Regions from separate parts of the Odoribacter sp. genome, predicted to be linked through region 3. Evidence: riboswitches for the same ligand, from Rfam matches in the RefSeq annotation. Region 3 holds a riboswitch; each other region holds the start of a gene.
What was found. Region 3 has a riboswitch for cobalamin ahead of AC5RDS_RS10385 (hypothetical protein). Riboswitches for the same ligand answer to the same signal wherever they lie in the genome.

Region 1 (2,209 bases), on a different contig from region 3:
TGAAACACTTTAATGAAATCGGCAAGTAATAATTCCGGTTCCATGGGCATATTTTCGTAATAGGGTTTTTCACGCATATTACAATAAATCACTCCTTTTTGTTTGAAAGCCTTAAAGTCACCGTAACGTTCGTCCTGGGCTAAAAGTGTTTCGTAGGTATATTGTCCCGGGTAGCTATTCAGGATGCGCCAGTAATCTGCCTGGTCGGCTTGATTGTATACCGTTTCGAAATCGAGATATACGCCGCCTGAACGGGGATCGTCTTTCAGGAAATAATCGGCTCCGGCATCTTCGAATACTTGTGCCAGAAAGCTTTGTCCTCCTACGGCATACCATGTTCCTCCGTGTATTTCACCGCTGAGCACGACCGGCCGGTGTTCGACCCGGGCTGTCAATCTTTTCAGATCATTGTATTTTTGTTCTATCTCATTGAATATTTTATTCGCCTTTTCTTCCTCTCCGATTAAAAGACCGACAAATTTAATCCACTCGGCTTGTCCCAATGGAGTCGTTTCTTTATAACCCAAATGAGGGACTAGTGGAATATCTACTTCTTTCATAGCGTCGTAGCCCCCTTGTTTGAAGGGAGAGATGAGGATCAGGTCGGGAGCGAGGTTCATAATGATTTCCGCATCGAAATTACCCTCGATACCGATTTTCTGAGTTTTCCCTTCGGCTAACTGTTGTTTGATCGTTGCATTATTCAAAAAGCGGGTACTGCTGATTCCCACGACTTGGGAAGTTGCTCCGAGCTTGATAAAATTAGAGAGTTGTAAAGAAGTCATACAGATGACGCCCCGGATCGGCAGATCGAGTACAGGTATATGCGGGGGAAGCTCAGGATGTGTGCCTCGCTGTCTTAGGGCGAAGGTATATTCCGAACCGGTTTCGCTTTGAGGATCTTTGATATGAAGGAGTCGGTAATTTTCGTGTTGTTCCAGCCAGAAGCCTTGTGCATAACGAATATTCGAACGATCTGTTTGTGTAGCGACAGGGTTTTGTTTTTTGCGGTTACCTGAACGACAGGAACCTAAGGCCAGACAAAAACCGATGGTAAATACCAGTGATAAAAAATAAATCTTTTTCATGCTCTTTTCCTCCGAAAGAAATTTGTTTATTAGCTATGATCGGCAGGTTTTCTGGCTTGTCATCTTTTCTCCTTCCCAAAACGCCCGGGTTTCAGTGGATCATTGAAAAGACCTGCAAAATGACAGTAATGACTTTACAGCTGCGGGGACAGCTTCGGGTTTTCACCGAATTCCCAAATTCCCATGCGGGGATACCGATGCTGCTACAAAGATAGTATTTTAGGCACTTTATCCTGTTAATTTTGTCCAAATTATAAAAAGAATAAATAAAGATTACTACTTTTGGTCACCATGTACTTTTATTTATTGGCCTTTATGAAAGTATGTGTATATGATAATAAGTAGAACGCAAAATGTAAACATGATGAAAAAGATCCTTTTTTTCGCTTTTTTCTGTTGTGCTTTTTTTTCTTATGCACAGAAAGCAGATTTAAAAAATTGTTACAAGTATTCGGAAGAAAATCTGAAGAAGTATTATCACTCTTTGAGTGTATTTCCTTCCTGGATATCCGGGACAGATATGTTTTGGTATAATTATATTACGCCCGGAGGTGCTAAATACTATCTGGTCGATCCGGTCCGTAAAAAAAAACTGGAAATGTTTGACATGGAAGATATGATCGGTAAATTAACCCAAGCTACGGGGATATCATTTAATATCAAAGATTTCCGATTGGGAGGGCTGAAATTTGATGAGGGGGATCCGTATTGTTTTTCTTTTTCCAAGGGAGGACTGGATTTTCATTACAATATCAGAACCCGGGAGCTGAAAAAACTGGACCCTGAACAAGCCTGCCGTTTTTATCCTCCGGCATCCCCTTATTGGTTAAAGTTTTCCCCTGACAGTAGTTACAGTATATATGCTTACCGGCACAATCTGTATCTGCTGAACAGGCAGGATACGGTTCCGGTACAGTTGACCACAGATGGAGAGAAGTATTATTCCTATAGTAATCAGAAGGACAGCGATTCGGATAAAAATACAACTCCCAATATTGTGTGGGCTGGAAATTCTAAGGTGTTTTACTGCTTACGTCAGGACAGGCGTAAGGTTGAAAATTGCTGGGTAGTTGATAATCTGGCCGAACCACGTCCTAAATTGCGTACTTATAAATTCCCTA
Region 2 (2,209 bases), on a different contig from region 3:
CCAAGGCATACAGATCGGCGGCCAACATTCCCCCCTCACGTCCCCGAAAACGTACTTCACGGTTCCTGGTTTTACCTTTCTGCATCCAGGAAGGAATATCCACCAGCGACATCATTCCGCTAAATACAAATGTCAGAGCAAAAACACCGAAAACCACACCGGTGATATGATGCCAACGTAACCACCATTTTTTATAAGGCGAACGCAACCCTTTCTTCCGGTTTTTCCAAAATACCCAAATCCCGATCCACAAACCGGAGAAGCACATGATAGCTCCCAATCCGGACGCCCAGATCATAAAATTAATCCAAAGCGCTTGATTTTGCCGTAGAGAAGTAAAATACACCCAATGAGGAATAGCCCCCAGCCAAGCCCAAAAGCGGGAATTCCGGTCAGTCCATTGCAACACTTTACCGCTTTTCGAAGATATATACATCTCTTGCCGGGCATCATCTTCGAACGAAAACTTATAAATCGGAAATTCTTTGGTCAAATAACCGAAAGGAATCCACTGATCCAACCGGTTTAAGGAATCTACCCGATAAGCAACCGATCCACCCAATTGTCCGGCAATCCGGCAAATCTCGTTAAAATCAGGTTTACCGACAACCTGCAATGAATCGGCATACAAACCGGCAGGTAATTGCCGCCCTTTCAGATGAAATACCGGCCGGTCGAGATACATATCTACAGACAAACCTCCTAAACGACTACTGTCGGGCAGTACCTGCAATAAAGAATCTACAGCCGGAAGCGGACCTGTCAGAGACTCCTGACGGGCTAATTTCAATTTCTGATTTACCCGTGGGAAACTATGATAAATCATTACAATCCCAGAGATAAACCACATCAGAAACAAGATACTGAGTAATAAACCGAGTATCCGATGAATTTTTCGGAAAATTTTTGTCAACATGTTTTTATCTATAATCTTATTCCTGTCCACGGGAATAGCATTATTATTATTTTCGGCAGGTTTCCTGACTCAGTCCGGAAAAGTAACCTTCCAGTCGCGTCGACCGTGGTTGTAAGAAAACTTTTCACCTTATACGAACCTCACAGTAGCGGGCACTGTTCCGGAATTGCACCGGATTCCCTCTCATTTTATGCAGAAAACATAAAATTCACCGAAAAATTAAGAAACACCAAATAAAACGTTCGTTTAATTTAGTTGAAAATCTATGAATTTCATAATGTTTATAAAGTCATGGAACCCTGCGGGCACCTGGTTAATTGACAATGAAACAGTATACCCGAAGAATAGGATATATTGTGTTGATTGTCAATGATTTTATTCTCATTTTCTTTTCTCATTTTTCTTCCCTTCTTTATCTTTTGATGGAAGCAAAGCTTCCAATAATTGTCCATCGTCCATTGACATCTGTCCATTATTCTTTTTGCGGGTTTCCGCAAAAAGAATCGACCTTTTATTTTCCCTGCATATACCCCTTTTTCCTGGTAGCCATATCCACCGCTTTATGTCCGGCAGCAAACCGGGCATGTTGGATGAAGAGTTGCTGAACAGTTGGATTTTCTCCCAACCCTTTCAGGTAAAGATTCACTTTATAACCCTGTTTTTCAAGATTTTCCTTCCATTCGCCTGCTATATCATTTTTAGCATGATCTCCGGCAACAAACATCAGGGGGGCCAAAGTCAATGTTTTGGATTTTCCGTTTTTCAATAGCCGCAAAGCGTCTTCGTATTCCGGATACCCTTCTACAGTTCCGACATGATATTCCGGATGTCCTTCCGCTTTCAGCATATAATCGAACATAGCATACGAAGCTGTTGCAGGATCGGGGGTCCCATGGCCTACCAATAATTTTTGTCCACCTCTATCAGCCTGATTCATGGCCTCCGTAATTGCCTTTACGACCACAGCATAATCCTCAGGAGCATACAACAAAGGATTTCCGACACGAATATCTTTAAAATTCAGCGAAAGCCCTTCCACTTCGCGACGCAATTCTTTCATCTCCGTACCTTCGATTATATTCGTAGATTGTATTAAAATATGCGTATAACCTTGTTCATGCAGCTGAATAAGTGCCTGAGCCGGATTCAGGCGCTCTACTCCCCTTTCCTTCAATTTCTTCAGGATAATCCGGGAGGTCCAGGCTTCCCGGACTTCGATACCTGGAAAAGCTTCTTTCATCTTTGCATTGATTGCATCGATTGTCAAAGCCCGGGTATCGTCATGAGTGGTAC
Region 3 (2,209 bases):
CCTCGCAACTCGTCAGCGAAACAATAATGCCAAGCAACACAATATATATTAAATTATTTATCTTCATAGGTTTATCATTTTTTACATTTACAACTTTTTCAGCTGATTAATCTCACAGTTGAAAAACAGGCTTCATCTGTTACTCCTGAATAGCAGGTTTTATCCATTGCTGGTCTTCTACCAATTGCTTGTAAGTCGGATTGTACAAATTATTTTCCACACTCCATTTCTCTTCGGGACAGGTCAGGATGGCCTTTTTAATTGCCTCGTAAGAAGCTAGTTTCCCATGATCATGAATCCGGATTCCCCCCACTTTTTCCAAGCTGGACAAGAAATCCAGATTTTCCAGAGTTTGATTCAAATAACCGGTATTCTCATTATCTCCCCAGGGAGTTGGTCCGATCGGGCGCAGTTCCAATGTCCCCCCAACCTGCTTCAAAGCCGGATACAAGACCACGGCCGGTCCCCTCGATCCATAATAGTCATATCCGGTCTGAAACATCATATCCTCCCCGACCGTCGCCAGATTCGGAAAAGTCTTTTCATCATAATAGTCGATACTTATGATTGCCTTCCCTCCGATAGACTTCAATTCGGGGAAATGGTATTCCTTGATATTGGAATATAATTCAAAATTACCGGTTACTTCTTCCAGTGCAGGAAATTCGACGGCCTTTACATTGGAATTGGCCCAGTAAGAGAAATCCCCGTTAATTTTACGGATATTACCGATTTCAATGCTCCCTCCGTTCAGGCCAAGATAACCGATATTCAGTTTTCCCACTTCCCGGAAACCTTCTAATTTCGGGAAATATCCCGAAAGGTTATCCAAACTGATTTTACCTTTAAAAATATCGTCACCGATCACCGTCGTATTTTCCAATCCGGTACCGCTGAATCGCAATTCCTCGATTTCTATTCCCTGGATATCCAGGCGTTCTATACCTTTCGATACTACAAACACCTTCAAATTTTTCAAACCGGCAGGCAACTTCAAATATTCTGCCGTACAGTTCAATGACAGCTTCCCTCCGATTTTTTCCAAAGCCCCTAATTTTTCAGTATCCAGTCCTAAAAGTGTGACGTTTAAATCTTCGATTTTTTTGTGGATTTCCACAAGAGGAATAATTGACCGATGACAATTAACAATTGACAATGATTGGAAGCTTTACTTCCATCAAAAAACAGCTGAAAAAAAGGGAAATGAGTAGGGAAATTGAATGTTGAATGATTGATAATCAATATGATGTAAATATTTCCTAAAGTATGTTGTTTTACAGTAAACTGGTATTTGTCAATAGTCAATTAACAAACGTCCTGTAAGGGGCATCACTTTGTAAACTTTATGAAATTTCGACTAATTTAATCGAACGTTTTTCCATCGACATCCAATAGAATAATTCCAATTAAAAATCAGTACAACCGGCATTCTAATCCCAGAGAACACCAAGTTTCTGATCTTGGCAGGTCTTCTGACTTGCTTTATCTCCGGACGTCCTTCCCGTTCATGTAAAACAGTGGCGTGAGTAATGTCCAAAGACTTTAAAAAGCTTACAGCAGCGGGTCTGTTCAGGATTCACACCTGATTCCCTTTTCACCGCTCCGTTACGAAAATAACGAGCAGCACCAAAATCGACGGTAAAAGTACAAAAAAAGAGAGATGAAAGTTTATTTTAAGTAATTTTTTAAATCATTTTTAATATAAGGCGTAAAAATATACTGGGACAATCTTTACCAGCCGATTATTTCAAAAATACGAGCTTTGACATTTAAGATGCAATCAATTTGATTTATCAGTGCCAAGATATTGATTTACTCTTAAATACTCTTTCCTCTTGCTACCGTCACCAATAGAAAAGGAAAGAGTATAATTGAACAAACACCCGGTTCATTTCCGATTTTTACTTCCGGAGTTTTTCTGTCAATATGGGGACAATTTTATGTACATCTCCAACAATCCCCAAATCTGCTGCATTGAAGATCGGAGCATATTTGTCTTTATTGATAGCAATGATGTATTCTGATTCTTCCATACCGGCAAGGTGCTGAATAGCCCCTGAAATCCCCAGGGCAAAATACAGATCCGGCCGGACCGTCTTTCCGGTTTGCCCCACTTGGCGTTCGTGGGGCATAACCCCGGCATCGACCATTGCCCGCGATGAAGATACTTCGGCATTCAATGTTTCCGCTAAACGACCCAGCATGACAA

Region 1: it holds a riboswitch for cobalamin, as region 3 does, so the genes downstream of both, AC5RDS_RS04525 (ABC transporter substrate-binding protein) here and AC5RDS_RS10385 (hypothetical protein) in region 3, are expected to answer to the same signal.
Region 2: it holds a riboswitch for cobalamin, as region 3 does, so the genes downstream of both, AC5RDS_RS04455 (PepSY domain-containing protein) here and AC5RDS_RS10385 (hypothetical protein) in region 3, are expected to answer to the same signal.

What each region holds. Positions count from the first base shown of each region.
Region 1 is NZ_CFKYFN010000036.1:48,395-50,603, forward strand. Features, by position in the region: gene AC5RDS_RS04525 (ABC transporter substrate-binding protein) at 1-1,088, opposite strand, end outside; cobalamin riboswitch at 1,112-1,302, opposite strand; gene AC5RDS_RS04530 (S9 family peptidase) at 1,450-2,209, shown strand, end outside.
Region 2 is NZ_CFKYFN010000036.1:29,679-31,887, reverse strand. Features, by position in the region: gene AC5RDS_RS04455 (PepSY domain-containing protein) at 1-916, opposite strand, end outside; cobalamin riboswitch at 954-1,147, opposite strand; gene AC5RDS_RS04450 (sirohydrochlorin cobaltochelatase) at 1,428-2,209, opposite strand, start outside.
Region 3 is NZ_CFKYFN010000078.1:45,469-47,677, reverse strand. Features, by position in the region: gene AC5RDS_RS10390 (DUF5018 domain-containing protein) at 1-67, opposite strand, end outside; gene AC5RDS_RS10385 (hypothetical protein) at 140-1,117, opposite strand; cobalamin riboswitch at 1,446-1,646, opposite strand; gene AC5RDS_RS10380 (electron transfer flavoprotein subunit alpha/FixB family protein) at 1,902-2,209, opposite strand, start outside.